Regions from separate parts of the Gorillibacterium sp. sgz306347 genome, predicted to be linked through region 2. Evidence: riboswitches for the same ligand, from Rfam matches in the RefSeq annotation. Region 2 holds a riboswitch; the other holds the start of a gene.
The links. A riboswitch is a leader RNA that binds a small molecule or an ion and turns the genes downstream of it on or off. The one in region 2 is predicted to bind cyclic di-GMP.

Region 1 (7,595 bases), on a different contig from region 2:
CAGAATGTCTCCCGCCTTCTGGACGAAGGAGCAGGTGAAGACACCGGAGAGCAATTGACCGAACCGCAGCAGGATCAGGGGAAGGCGGAGCTTCTCGGTGTTGTTTCGATTCCCCGCATAGACGTCAAGCTTCCCATTCTGGAGGGAGCGACAAAAGCGAACATGGAGCGGTCCGCCGTTCATCTTTCCGAAACGACGCCGATTGGGGAGGTCGGAAACGCAGGCATAGCCGCTCATCGGGCGCGAACAAAAGGACGGTTGTTCAACCGGCTGGACGAGGTGCGGGAAGGCGATGAAATTCGGGTGGACGCAAACGGCCAAACCTATGTTTACCAGGTTTACAAGACATCGATCGTGGAGCCGGACGACGTCTCGGTCCTCAACCGCAACCATACCGACCGCCTGCTGACGTTGATTACCTGTGATCCGGTCGTCAACGCCACGCACCGCTTGATCGTTCACGCCAAACTCGTATCTTGAAAATGGAAGAGGGCAGAGGCGGCATTCCAGCTAACGCCGGATTCCGGAGCGGGAATGACACGGACATTTCGAATGATGCCAAAAGCCGGCCATTGAAAAAGGCGGGGTCCTGCCTCGCCCCATGTCTGCAATCCGCCCCCCCCTTCTATGACGTGCATATCAGCCATTACGAACTGAACCCGGGTGAATCCGGGTTTTTTTGTGGTTTTTCCTGTTTCCCGGAATACCGCTTGCCCCGAAAAGAATCCGGGGAAAGCGGGCGCTTAGGAGGCTTGCATATGAGAAGGTAAACGGGGATAGCGTGAAGGAAAATGAAACGGCCATGGGGCCCTTCTGTTCGGTGCCGCTCCACCGCCGTGCGCTAACGGTTGCTACAGCGCTTATTTGCGCAAAAATCGGCCTTTTTTACGGCTAACGGTTGCCACGGCGCCTATTTCGCAAAATCACGGGCCAAAACAAACAAAAAACCGAAAATAAGCCCTGTGGCAACCGTTACAAATTGAAAGCCCCTTTTTTGAAGCAAATAGCCTCTGTGGCAACCGTTAGCCCTCCAAGCTCACCTCCGAGACATCACATACTGTGAAAATTACGGGAAGGAGATTAGCTCGGGGCTAAAATAGCCATCGGACGGCTCAAAAGGAGGCGTATGGGAGAACGAGTCTCAGCCATCGCTACCGTCAAGAGCGGCGACGGCTGCCGTTCCCGCATTTTCAGGCGTGTTTTTATTCGGGTAAAGCATATGTTGAAAAGAGGCTTGCCGACTACCGCCCAGTTAATAGCCCGCCTGTCCGGTAGCAAATGCTTAAACGGGCGGCTATGCTAGCCGGATCGTCTATCAGCCTCTTTCAAGGAATAGATTTGGAGCCGTTTCATCTTCCGTTGTTTTCCGGTAAATAGCGCAAATAGCAGCGCCGCGTAGAATTTAGGCAGCATGAGAGGACTACGATTCTTCCGAAAACCGGAGCAAATGTTTCTGAAAAATTTGACGAAAAGCCTTGATTCTTTCTCATTTTCTGGTAAACTAGTACTAGTAAAAGCTTACACGATAAATGGCAAACCTATCGAAAGGTAGGGACGCAAAGCTACAGGGCCTTCCCCCCGGGGGTGGCAGCCAGCTACCGAATGGACAGGCTTTTTTTGTTGCATTCCATCGGCTTCACATTTATCGGATAAAGCTAACCACGACAAGGCAAACCTGCCGAAAGGCAGGGACGCAAAGCTACAGGGCCTGTCCCCTCCGGGGGTGGCAGCCAGCTACCGAAAAGGGGTTTTATCCATGCGTAAATTCATCCTGCCGTTTCTCTCTGCCATGGTATTGTCTCTCGGTCTTTCCGCATATGCGCCCGCTGCTGAAGCGGCTTCCAGCGCCTCGTGGCTGGACAAGTCCAATCTTCACCGCGGCGTCATTGCTGTAACCTATAACGCCGAAGCTTCGGTAAAAACCAAAGTGATGATCTCCAAAGACAAGAGCACCTACACGTACGATCTGCTGCCGGCCGAAGACAAGCAAGCGTTCCCGCTGCAATCCGGCAACGGCGAGTACAAAGTTTCGATTCTCGAGAACGTTTCGGGCAACAAATACCGTACCCTTTACAGCGACTCCGTCAAGGTTTCGCTGAGCAGCAGCTCGGCGGTTTATCTCAATTCCGTTCAAAACGTAGATTGGAAGAACGCAACGCAAGCCGTCAAGAAAGCAAAGGAACTGACGAAGAACCTGAAGACGGACGAGCAAAAGGCCAAAGCCATCTACAATTACATTGTGGCGAATGTCAAATACGACTACGAGCTGGCCAAAACGGTCAAGGGCGGCTACATTCCGGACATCGACAAAGTATTGGCCGACAAGAAGGCCATCTGCTACGGTTACTCGTCTCTGTATGCGGCCATGCTCCGCAGCGTCGGGGTTCCGACGAAGCTGGTTATGGGCCAATCCTCGCTGGTCGATGAATACCACGCCTGGAACGAAGTTCTCCTGAACGGCAAGTGGGTCATTGTCGACACCACGGTTGACGCCGGCTATAAACAAGGGAACCTGAAAACGTCCTTCGCCAAGAAAGCGTCCGACTATCAAGGGGCCAAAGTTTATTAAGAAGAAATTCCTCGACTACATTTACTGTGCGATAGCGCCGACCATCAAAACCCTTGCCTCCTCACATGGAGCGTGAGGGTTTTTCGAACGTTTTGGACACATTAAAGGAGAATGATCGCAATTCCGCCTCATGTAATCGTTTACCTTTCAAAAAAGGGTGGAAAAACGCGAAAAGTGGCTGAAAATCAGTTGAAACTGGCGGTTGTTTTGCTTATAGTTAGAACTGGACAAACCAATGGTTTCCCAATAATTCAGGATATCGGGGGCAATGACGAATGAAAAAAGGCTTTCTTGTATTAACCATCTTCGTGATGATGATGGGTCTTCTGGCAGCTTGCGGCACCAAGGAAAGCGCAAGTCCTTCCCCGTCGGCGACGGCTGGCGGAGCGGCTGCAACCACGGAACCTTCGGAAAGCGCACCGGCCGGAAACGCCGACTTCAAAGTGGGCATGGTTACGGATGCTGGCACCATCGACGACAAATCCTTCAACCAAGGCACCTGGGAAGGCATTGAAAAGGCAACCTCCGAATTCGGTCTGGAACACAAGTACCTGAAACCTACCGGTACGACGGAAGCCGACTACACCAAGGAAATCGGCAACCTGTACGATGCAGGCTTCAAGTTTATCGTAACGCCGGGCTTCAAATTCGAAACGGCGATCTTCAAAGCACAAGAGAAATACAAAGACGCAAAATTCGTTATCATCGACGGCGCTCCTCACAGCGGCGACAGCAAATACTCCGTTGCCGAGAACACCGTCGCGATTTTCTACGCCGAGCATGAATCCGGCTTCCTCGCCGGCGTCGCTGCCGCTCTCGAGCTGAAGGAAGGCGAAGCGGGCTTTATCGGCGGCATGGAAATCCCGGCCGTTCAGAAGTTCAACTGGGGCTTCCAGCAAGGCGTTGCATACGCAAACGAAAACCTTGGCACGAAGCTGAGCATCAAACCGGAAAACGTCGTTTACCAAGGCAGCTTTGACAACTCCGCCGCTGGCGGACAACTGGCCGCCCAAATGTACGACCGCGGCGTAAAAGTCATCTTCACCGCAGCCGGCGGCGTAGGCGTTGGCGCGATCAACGAAGCCAAAAACCGCGCAGGCCAAGCCTGGGTTATCGGGGTTGACGTTGACCAATACGCGGACGGCATCTACGAAGGCGAAAAATCGGTCATCCTGACCTCCGCTATGAAGAAAATCGACCAATCCGCTTACGACATGATCAAAGCGGAGCTGGACGGCGCGTTCCCGGGCGGACAAACCTTGACGTTTGACGCGAAGAACGACGGCATTGGCATTCCGGAAGAAAACCCGAACCTGAGCGCAGAAACGGTTGCCAAGGTCCAAGAAACCTTCGAGAAGCTGAAGGCTGGCGAAATCACGGTTGCTGCCGAAAAAGGCGACCTGATCAAGTAATTCAGACCGAAGCCAAAAAAAAGACGGGTTCCTCCGTCTTTTTTTTGGCTTGAAGTCGAAAAGGATACCATAACGAAAAAAGGGAGTCGTTGCATGGACTACGTAGTCGAGATGCACAACATCCGCAAAGAATTTCCCGGTGTCGTCGCCAACGACAACATTACGCTGACGCTGAAAAAAGGGGAAATTCACGCCCTCCTCGGCGAGAACGGGGCGGGCAAGTCAACCTTGATGAGCATCCTGTTCGGCATGTACCAGCCGGACCGCGGCACGATCAAGATCCGCGGCAAGGAAATGAAAATCGCCAACCCGAACGTCGCCAACGACCTGGGCATCGGTATGGTGCACCAGCATTTCAAGCTGGTTGAGAATTTTACCGTTACCGAAAACATCATTTTGGGCCAGGAAGTGAACCGGTACGGCGTGGTGCTGGACGTCAAGACGGCCGCCCGCCGGATCGAAGAGCTGTCCAAGCAGTACAGCCTGAACGTAGACCCCTATGCCAAAATTGAAGATATATCGGTCGGCATGCAGCAGCGTGTGGAAATCCTCAAGATGCTGTACCGCGACGCCGAAGTGCTTATTTTTGACGAACCGACGGCAGTCCTGACCCCGCAGGAAATTCAGGAGCTCGGAAAGATCATGAAGAGCCTGATCGCCGAAGGAAAATCGATTATCCTGATCACCCATAAATTGAAAGAAATCAAAGCGCTGGCGGACCGCTGCACGGTCATCCGGCGCGGCAAAACGATCGGAACGGTGGATGTCGCCGATACGAGCGAAGCCCTCATGGCCGAAATGATGGTCGGCCGTCAGGTTTCGTTCCGGGTGGACAAGAAGCCCGCCACACCGGGGCCGACCGTGCTGGAGCTGGACAACCTGTCGGTAAAAAGCGGCAAAAAGGTGCTGGCGTTGAAGTCCTTTTCCCTCGACGTGCACGCCGGCGAAATTGTCGGGATTGCCGGTGTCGAAGGCAACGGACAGACCGAGCTGGTCGAAGCGATTACCGGCCTGCGCAAAATTGAATCGGGCAGCATTTTGTTCGGCGGCAAGGAAATCTCCGGCGCGTCGATCCGCCAGCGCATCCGCAGCGGAATCGGGCACATTCCAGAAGACCGGCAGAAGCGGGGCCTTGTCCTCGACTATACCCTGGAGGAAAACATGGTCCTGCAGGTGTACAACCGGAAGCCGTTTGCCGAACGCGGCCTGCTCCGCAAATCGGCGATTCGCGAGTACGCCAACCGGATTATCAAGAGCTTTGACGTCCGTTCCGGCCAGGGAGCGACCTCCGTGGTGCGTTCGCTTTCCGGCGGCAACCAGCAGAAGGCGATTATCGGCCGCGAAATCGAGCTGAACCCCGATCTGCTGATCGCCGTGCAACCGACGCGGGGCCTTGACGTCGGGTCGATTGAATACATTCACAAGCGCCTTGTGGAGCAAAGGGACAGCGGGAAAGCGGTTCTGCTCATCTCGCTTGAGCTGGACGAAATCCTGAATTTGTCCGACCGCATCGCCATTGTCAATAATGGGGAACTTATCGGTGTGGTCAATGCGAAGGATACCAACGAAAACGAAATCGGACTGATGATGGCCGGCGTGAAGAAGGAGGTAGGGGCATGAAAAACACAGCGGTTTCCCTGCTTGCCGTTCTGTTCGGTCTGATTGCCGGTGCGATCCTGATGCTGGTGACCGGCCACAACCCGATGGATGGGTATTCTTACTTGTTCCAAGGGGGCTTGAAAAACATCCAGCGCATCGGCGACACGCTGGCGACGGCCACCCCGCTTATTTTTACCGGGTTGTCGGTAGCGTTTGCTTTCCGGACCGGTCTGTTCAACATCGGCGCACCGGGTCAAATGCTGATCGGCGGCCTTTGCGCCACGGCGGTCGGCCTGAACTTTGACGGTCCCCGGCTTCTGGTGCTTGTCGCCATGGTGCTTTCGGCCTTTGTCGGCGGCGCCCTGTGGGGGACGATCCCCGGTATTCTGAAAGCCAAATTCAACGTGCACGAAGTCGTGTCCTCCATCATGATGAACTGGATCAGCTACTGGACGGTTTATTATGCGGTGCCGGCTTACTTCAAGGGCCAATACCTGGAGACGGAATCGCAGCCTTTGCCGGAAGCGGCTACCCTGCGCTCCACCTTTTTGTCCGATTTGTTCGACGGCTCGTACATCAACTGGGGGATTATCCTCTCCCTGGCGGGCGTTCTGATCGTGGCGTTTATCATCAACAAAACGACGCTCGGCTATGAGCTGAAAGCCGTCGGCTACAACCGCCATGCGGCGGAATATGCCGGGATCGCCGTCAACCGCGGAATCGTGCTTTCGATGATCATCGCCGGCGGTTTGGCCGGCTTGGGCGGCATTACCCAATATGCCGGCAATGCGTCCAATATCCAGATCGGGATTCTTCCCTCCCAGGGGTACGATGGCATCGCGGTGGCGCTGCTCGGCGCGAACTCGCCCTTCGGCGTGCTGCTGGCGGCCATATTCTTCGGCCTGCTGTACTCCGGACGAGGTTTTATGAACGCCATGACGGAGATTCCGCCGGAGATTGCGGACTCCATCATTGCTATCATCATTTATTTCGCGGCAACCAGCATCCTGATCGAGCGTCTGGTCCGCTGGCTCGTGCGGCGCCGCCGTGCGGAGCGCAAGCCCGAAGAAACCGCGAAGGAAAAGGGAGGAGAAGCTTGAGATGTGGGATACAATCCTGTTGATTTTCCCTTACGCCATCGCCTATACGATCCCTCTCCTCATCGCGGCCCTTGGCGGACTGTTCAGCGAACGAAGCGGCGTCGTCAACATCGGGCTGGAGGGCTTGATGATCATCGGCGCGTTTACCGGCGCCTTCACGGTATTCAAGCTGCAGGACACCATGCCGACCTGGGCGGCGCTCAGCATCGGCTTGCTCGTCGGCTTTGTCGGCGGGGCGTTGTTCTCGCTGCTTCACGCCTTTGCGAGCATTAACCTGAGCGCGAACCAGGTTATCAGCGGGACCGCGATCAATATGGTGGCCGGGGCGCTGACGATCTTCCTGGCCCGGAATATCACCGGCAGCGGGAACATTCGAATTACCCGCGGCTTTACTCAGGAGAACATTCCGTGGCTTGCCGATATTCCGGTTATCGGAGACTTTTTCTTCACCAAAACGTATCCGACCACATGGCTCGCGCTGATCATTCTGGCCGCCTGCACCTTCCTGCTGTACAAAACCTCGTTCGGCCTTCGTCTTCGCGCCTGCGGCGAGCATCCGCACGCAGCCGAAGCGGCCGGCGTCAGCGTCCGGAAGATGCGCTACATTGGCGTTTTGATCTCCGGCGGCTTTTCCGGTCTGGCCGGGGCGATTATTATCGTTACCTATGCGGGCGAGTTTACCGGCACTGTCGCCGGTCTCGGCTTCCTCGCGTTGGCCTCGCTGATTTTCGGCCAGTGGAGACCGCTTGGCGTTTTGGCGGCCACCTTCTTCTTCGGCTTTGCCAGCACCGTGGCGAACGTATCGCAGGCCGTTCCGGCGCTGAACGTATTCCCGCCGATCATCCTCAAGATTTTCCCGTATGTGGTGACGCTACTCGCGCTGATCCTGTTCTCAAAATCTTCCCGGGCCCCGAA
Region 2 (7,595 bases):
CTTCTCCGGGCAGGACCAGCTGGTGGCGGCCAAGGAGGAGCAGGACCGGCTGAAGGCGCTCTACGGACGCATCGAAAAAGAGCTTGTGGAGGCAGCTGCGAAGGAGCGGGCTGATCTTGCGCGCTACCTGGAGGAAATCGGCTTTTTGGCGCCCGGCAAACGCGGCATTGTGGACATCGGCTGGCACGGCACGATGCAGCAGTCGCTTCTGCGGGTGCTGAAGCTGGTAGGCGAACCGGCCCCGGAGCTGCAAGGCTACTACGTCGGGACCTTCAAGCGCGCGGAGCAGGCGGCGAAGGCGGGTGTCTCGATGGCGGCCTACCTGTGCGACCTCGGCCAGCCGCAGGAACGGGAGAAGGTGATTCTCGGCTGCGTGGAGCTGTTCGAATTTTTGTTCACCGCCCCGCACGGCAGCGTGACCGGCTTCCGCGAAAAGAACGGCGCCATGGAGCCGCTGTTCGACCCGAACGACAACGATGACGAGAAGCTGGAGGCGGCCCGGTTTATGCAGCAGGGAGCGGTCGACTTCGTGAAGGATTTTCACGAAATCGCCCGTCTGCTACCCTTCGAGCTGCCGCTTTCGGCGGACACCGCGCTGCGCCCGGTCAAGCGGGTGCTTGGCCGGCCTACCCCGCTGGAAGCGGAAAAGCTCGGCGATATCACGCATGCGCAGGGCTTTGGCGACGTGTACGTCGCCGAGCCGCTGGCCAAACCGGCCGCCATCCGCGGCCTCGGCGACCTGAAGAAGCTGCAGCTTCAGTTCCGGCGCTCGCTTTGGAAGGAAGGCTTCAAGGCCCGCGTGCCGGATTGGCAAAAGCCGATTCTGTCGCTCGTGCAGACCGCGATGAGCGTCAAAAGCAGGCTGTAGCCGCATTATTTTTCCCGCAATCCTGAACAGAGGGTGTCCCGAAAAGGCGACTTTGGGGACACACTCAGTGGCTTCCGTCTCTTTGGACGGAAGCCTAGGTTGTCGAGAAGCCCAGGTCTTTTTAATGATTATGGGTTTCTTTTGCGTTTCTCATCGTCTTCTTTATGTTTTGTAAAGCTGCCGTCATCAGCGCTCCCTCGTTGGCCCCGCCCACCTTTCCTTCTGTCTCCGCTTATGGGCGGAAATTGTAGGTAGCAGGGCGCAAACCGGCGATAACCAGGGACAGAAGGCAGATAGGTGCACAGCGTCACTTATTTCCGATGGTTTCTCGTTCCGATCACGAAATAATTCCACATGCGCACTTATTTTCGAGTAAACAAGCGGTATTCGGAGAAAATGGAGTGAATAATTGCTTTTTCCCATTTATTCGGCCGGAAATAGCCAAAAATCGTATGATTAGTTGCTTTTTTGCACTTCCTGTCCCACCCTGCATGCATGATGGTCTCCGTGGGAAATTCGCACCCGCCGCCCTTTTGCCGATAGATGCCCACCACCTTGCCGTTTTTCTGCAGACTACGATGTCCGAGGGGGGGGACTACTCCACGAAGTTAATGGTAGGACAAGTCGGTTTGGATTTCCCGCTCCATTGACATTCGTAACGAATGCCGTAGTAATGGTCGAGAAGAATGGTTGTCCTATGGGGGGCAACATTAACGCAGCGTCCGGAACAACGGTTACCGGGATGGTCTATGCAGCCTCGGAAGATGCCGGATACAGTGTGTCGAGTACATTTGAGCTTCTGGTAGAGCCAATTGCAAACGAAGTAGAGTATTTCGCCGTATCTCTGCTGCTCGCAGGAAATGGCTCCAAGGCCACGACGATTTCGGAAATGGAAGAAATGCGAGGCATGCTCGCCGTGCTGGATCCGGATTTGACAGTTACCTGGGCGTTGGACAGTAATTTTGTGTTTTATGAATCACAGCGGCCCCAGTTAGCTAAGGTTCTGGAATATGTGGACCAGTACGGGGACGAGATTGGGATTGTCTCCTCGTATCCGAATAATCGCTTGTTGAGCGAATGGCAGGATGAAATCAACTCTTGGCTGTACATGTACCGTTACAATGCATTGCCTGCATTGCATGAAGGAAATACCAATGGCTTGCCTTCGGTATGGGGGATGAACAATCCAATGGTTCCTGCTCAGAATGCCGGGAATAACAGTTCGAACCCCCAATTTGAAAGCAACTTGGACCGATTTCATTCAACGTTTTCCTGCTGAAGTTGATGTGGAGATTACAGGCGTGCAGCGAAAGCAAGGTTGTCCGAGTTGAAATTTAACGATCCGGTCCTCTATGAGTGATCCATAACTTATCAGTGCGCCCATACCCGAGCACGAAATGTGCTTAGGGTATGGGTTGTATTTTTTATCGGCAGGCGCAGCCTGCGTTTTTTGTCTCTGCACCGAAAGGGGAAAGCCAAGCGTCAAGCCTACTAAAGCCATACTTTTTCTACTAAATGGAATAAAGTATACTTATAGGAAGGAGTATATTTGACAGGGGATTAAATAGGGACGAATTTCGTTAAAAGGGTCTCCAGGAGGAGGGCTTTGCAGCAACTGAGGCTTTTCCCGCACATCGGGAGGAAGCGTTCATCGGGTTTCCAAAAGGAGGATATCCGCTTTCCGGGGGAACTGCGGGAAGCGGGACTTATTGGAAGACGGAAGCGGCCGGCGCAATCCGGCGAAAAAAATAAAGGGGAGGGACAGCCATGTTTGGGTTGCTGACAATCATCATCAATCTGATTATTGCGGCCGTGGTCTTTTTTGTTCTGTATGCAGTCGTGAAAGCGGCGATCAATCACTCGGTGCTTCACGAAACGTATCTGACGATTGCCAGCATGCGGGAGCAGCAGGAGAAGGACATGATGCGGATGAGAAAGCAGCTGGCGGAGCTGCAGGAAACGCTGGATGATCTGAAGGAGGAACGGACGGTCAGCGGCAGCGGGGTGTCGCCAGACGAAGGAGAGCCGCGCCAAAGTTGAGCGGCCTTCCGCAAAAGGAGCGCGGGCGGCAAGGCCCGCGCTTCAGGCGGCACCGCGGACCGGAGCCCTCCCGGGTCAATCGATTTTGGCTCCGTAGCAGCGGGCCAGCGCGACGGCCTGTGCAAGATCGAGGCGGGCGCCGGTCACGTCGAAGGCTTTGAAATCTACGCCGTCCATGACCGCTTCCCGGAAATCGGCGCCTTTTACGGCGGCCTGATGCAGCCGGGCGCGAGTTAAATCCGCTCCGCGCAGGTCCGCCTTCTCCAGCTTGCATTCCGACAGATCCGCCTCGACAAACCGGATGCCGCGCAGCGGCTGTTTGTTCAGCCGCGCCCGCCGCAAATTGGTATAGGACCAGTCTCCGCCGGTCAGCGTAATGCCGTCCAGATTGGCGCCGGCGAAATCGGAACCGGTCATTTTGCAATCCTCGAACCGGGCTACAAACAGGGAGGCATTCTCGAAACGGCAGTTGGTGAACGCCGAACCGGTATGGCGCGATGCGTTCAGCAGAGCGCCGCCGAAGTCGCAATCGGCAAACCGGGTGTTGATCGTGGCGCATTCCTCCAAAGAGGTGCCGCGGAACCGGCAGCGCTCGAACGTGCACCGGATCAATTCGCCCTCCCGCAGATCCTGGCCGCTGAAATCAACCTCCGTATAGGTACGTTCCTCATAAGAAAACACCGTTTTATCCATCCTTTCCCGTGGCTGAAGCCGCTGTCTTGTCTCTTTTTCCATCTTACACAAAATGAACCGGTGCCGAGCGTTTTTTTCGCAGAACGGGTGGAGCAAATGCCGGATGAAAAAATGAGAAGCCGTCAAAAAGTGACAAACTTAACATTTTTCTTGTGGTATGCTACTGTTGGTAAAATTGCTTCGTTCCTTTGAGGCCGAGCAACAGCAAAGGGCTAACCCGGCTGAAAAGCGGGGGCGCAAAGTTACAGGTCTTCTGTATGCAAGTACAATGACGGCTGGACTGCCTGGGGAATCGGTACTTCTGATTTTACGGAGGGGTAAACGATGATCCAACTCAACTCACCGCACGAGGGCAAACTTGACCGGGAATGGATGGAGCTGCTGTCCGAAGCGCATCGGATGGGGATCGGCATCGAGGAAGTGAAGGAATTCTTTCGCACTACCGCCAGAAAAGAACTTAGGCACCGCATACCGCAGGAGTACCCGGCAGCGAACGGGAAACGCATCCACCGGATCGGGTAAGCAAATGGTTTCCGCCGAAGGAAGCGCCGGGGATTGTCCGCATTGCCAGGCTGCAAAGACGCCCGCCACCGTTCGTGCGAAGCAGGCGTCTTTTTGTTTCGCGGAAACGGACTGACCGGGCGGCCCTGCCCGGATCGGAAGACAGCGGATTATGGCGGAGCCGTTACCCGGTGTGCGATTCCGGTTTCTCCGGTGCTTGAAGAGACTTTCCTTCTTCGGAGGATGAGGGAGAGACTGGTTACGCGGTCGGCTGGGCGCTTGGCCCCAGCGGCACGCGGCCGACGGCGGCGCGGGTTTTTTCCGCGATCCGGGTTTTGAAGAAGCTGATGATCGCCGAGGTCACAGCAATGGAAAGGACCGAGTACACGCCGCGTACGATGCCGACGGAAGAAAGGCTGATCAAAACCACGGCGCAGTCGAAGGCAAAATTGATTTTGCCGGGATTCCAGCCGTAACGCTGCTGGAGAAACAGCGCCAGGATGTTCGATCCGCCCAGCGACGCGCCGTTCGAAAACAGCAGCGACAGCCCCAGTCCGATGATCACGCCGCCTGCGAGAGCGCCGAACAAAGGGTGCAGCTCAAAGGCGGGGAGCCACCGGTCGGCGGCCGTCAGGAGAGAAAGCAGTGTGACCGACAACACGGTGTAGAGCGTAAAGCGCCATCCGAGCCGCATCACGGAGAAGACATAGAAGGGAACATTGATAGCAAAAAACAGGATGCCGAAGGGGGTCTGCAGCAGATAAGACAGCCCGAGAGCAAGCCCGGCCGTTCCGCCGGTCACCGCGTGTGCGTGCTTTAGCAGTAAAAAGCCGGCTGCCGCAAGTAAACAGCTGAGGAAAATCAAGCTTATCTTTCGCATGGAGGGTACCGCCTTCTGTCGGAAGATCGGACCGCTTCGGGTCCGTCAGGGCGGCGGGCCGCAACGCGACCGCCGGAATGTTTGTTTTAGGATAGCTTACGAAAGCGATGTCAAACCATATCACATTGAAGAAAAACATATGTTACTATTGGTAACACTGAAGCCTTTTAGGAAACATAAACTACATTTTGAAAGTTGGGCGTTTATGGACCACATTGATAGTGAAATGCTGAAACTTCTGCAGGCGGACGGGCGCATGACCGTCAGCGAGCTGTCCAAACGGCTGGCGCTGAGCCGGCCGAGCGTGTCGGAGCGGCTGCTGCGGCTCCAGGAGAAGGGCGTGATCATGGGATTTTCCGCCCGCGTTTCGCCGGAGGCGGTAGGGCGCAATACGCTGCTGATGATTCAGATCAGCGAATTGAAGGTTTCAGCCCAGGAATTTGAGCAGAAGATCAAAGAAGATGAGGATATCATCGAATGCCACCGGGTCACGGGGATGATCGGGTATATTCTCAAAGCGGCGGTCGAAGGCATGGACGGCCTTCGTCTTCTGGTGGACCGGCTCATGCCCTACGGATCGATCAATACCTCGGTGGTGCTGACCTCTCCCGTCTCGTACCGGCCCGTGCTGCCAAAGGAAAACAAATAGGGAAGTGAGGAAAGATTACATTTGGGTGTTTATCAGGAGAATATTGTTAAATATTTGAGAACAATCGGCGGAATCGCTCTTCTATCCCGTGAAAGGGCGCTATAATACGGCTAACAAACGTCATTAAATCTGACATTTGCGGCGCGAATTTATGGCGAAGGAGACGGTTGAATTGAACATGCGGATGAAGGCGTTGAAACGGCATCTTTTTTTCTGCTGCAGCGAGCACTGCAACAACCAGGAAGCCGAGGAGGTCATGGAGGCTTTCAAGGAACAGCTGGTGGAGCGCGGCATTCACCGGGAGGTCAAAATCAACAAATCGAGCTGCCTCGGTTTGTGCGGGAACGGAGCTTTTGCTATCGTATACCCCGAGGGCGTTTGGTACTATGATTTGACCCCCGAGGATGTGCCGCGGATCGTCGAAGAGCATTTTGTCGGCGGCGAGATTGTCGAGGACAAAATGATGATGAAGCTGACGGTGTAAACGGAGGGCCGGTCAAACGGAAGGGTGGGCCTGCGATGATCATCGGCGTTCCGAAGGAAATCAAAAACCGGGAATACCGGGTGGGCGTTACGCCAAGCTCCGCAGCCGCCTATGCGGGAGCGGGGCATGAGGTGCGGGTGGAAGCCGGAGCCGGCGCGGGAATCGGTTTTCCCGACGAGGCATATGAAAAGGCGGGCGCCCGCATCGTCCGGACCGCTGAGGATGCGTGGGCGGCCGACATGGTGGTGAAGGTCAAGGAACCGCTGCCGGAGGAGTACGGCTTTTTCCGGGAGGGGCTGGTGCTTTACACGTACCTGCATCTGGCGCCTGAACCGGAGCTGACGCGGGCGCTTGCGGAGAGCAAAGTGACGGCGATCGCTTATGAAACGCTGCAGCTGGATAACGGGAGTCTGCCGCTCCTTGTTCCGATGAGCGAGGTGGCCGGCCGGATGTCCGTCCAGATCGGCGCGCATTTTCTGGAAAAGGCGCATGGCGGCAAAGGCGTGCTGCTGGGCGGCGTCCCCGGTGTCGAGCCGGGACGGGTTACGATTCTCGGAGGCGGCGTGGTGGGCGTGAACGCGGCCAAAATGGCGGTCGGCCTCGGGGCGGACGTCCGGATCTTGGATGTGAAGCCGGAGCGGCTGCGGCAGCTGGACGATTTGTTCCAGGGGCGCGTGCGGACGCTCGTGTCTTCTCCAGGCAGCATTGCCGAAGCGGTCCGATGCGCCGATCTGCTGATCGGGGCCGTGCTGATTCCCGGCGCCCGTGCGCCAAAGCTGGTCACGGCGGACACGGTGAAGGCCATGTCCGCCGGGTCGGTGATCGTGGATGTCGCCATCGACCAGGGCGGCTCCATCGCGACCATCGACCGGATCACTTCGCACGACGATCCGGTGTATGAGAAGTTCGGCGTGCTTCATTACGCGGTCGCCAACATGCCGGGCGCGGTTCCCCGCACGTCGGCGATAGCGCTTAACAACGCGACGCTGCCGTACGGGCTTGAGCTTGCAGGCCGCGGCTGGCGCGAAGCCGTCCGCCGGAGCCCGGCCGTGGCGAAGGCGCTGAACGCCGCCTGCGGAAAGATCACTCACCCGGCCGTCGCCGAAGCGCACGGGTATGCCTACACGCCGCCCGCGGACGTTGCCGCCGGTTGAGGGCTGTCCGGCGCGCGGGTGCATGCCGGCGCAAGCCTCAGAGTGCCCCGGAGCCGAATAGAGCGTTGGATTGGCGGTTAGTGCAGCACGTTCCCGCTGGCTTTTTTTGAGCTGTGGGACCTTGAAGGGTCAGGTCAATCGGGCCACGGTTGGCACTTTGGAAGGTCGACCCATCACGCTGCACTTTGCACGCACGCCTCTCCAACTGGGGGGGCGTGCGCTTTAGCTTTTCGGCCGACTGCGAGCTTGCTCATTACAGTCTGCACCCCCCCGCACCCGATCTCGTTTCATCCCCGCGGCCTCTTTTGGTATACTGGTGGAAACAG

Region 1: it holds a riboswitch for cyclic di-GMP, as region 2 does, so the genes downstream of both, AC6I6H_RS17570 (transglutaminase domain-containing protein) here and AC6I6H_RS14235 (anti-repressor SinI family protein) in region 2, are expected to answer to the same signal.

What each region holds. Positions count from the first base shown of each region.
Region 1 covers NZ_JCAPET010000038.1:36,908-44,502, reverse strand. Annotated here, with positions in the region: gene AC6I6H_RS17575 (class D sortase) at 1-480, shown strand, start outside; cyclic di-GMP riboswitch class I at 1,522-1,603, shown strand; cyclic di-GMP riboswitch class I at 1,659-1,742, shown strand; gene AC6I6H_RS17570 (transglutaminase domain-containing protein) at 1,757-2,569, shown strand; gene AC6I6H_RS17565 (BMP family lipoprotein) at 2,845-3,981, shown strand; gene AC6I6H_RS17560 (ABC transporter ATP-binding protein) at 4,075-5,601, shown strand; gene AC6I6H_RS17555 (ABC transporter permease) at 5,598-6,680, shown strand; gene AC6I6H_RS17550 (ABC transporter permease) at 6,682-7,595, shown strand, end outside.
Region 2 covers NZ_JCAPET010000025.1:12,025-19,619, reverse strand. Annotated here, with positions in the region: gene AC6I6H_RS14255 (HAD family hydrolase) at 1-868, shown strand, start outside; gene AC6I6H_RS14250 (DUF3863 domain-containing protein) at 1,566-2,147, shown strand; gene AC6I6H_RS14245 (hypothetical protein) at 2,636-2,908, shown strand; gene AC6I6H_RS14240 (pentapeptide repeat-containing protein) at 2,984-3,589, opposite strand; cyclic di-GMP riboswitch class I at 3,802-3,889, shown strand; gene AC6I6H_RS14235 (anti-repressor SinI family protein) at 3,926-4,123, shown strand; gene AC6I6H_RS14230 (YitT family protein) at 4,362-4,982, opposite strand; gene AC6I6H_RS14225 (Lrp/AsnC family transcriptional regulator) at 5,188-5,631, shown strand; gene AC6I6H_RS14220 ((2Fe-2S) ferredoxin domain-containing protein) at 5,810-6,115, shown strand; gene ald (alanine dehydrogenase) at 6,151-7,269, shown strand.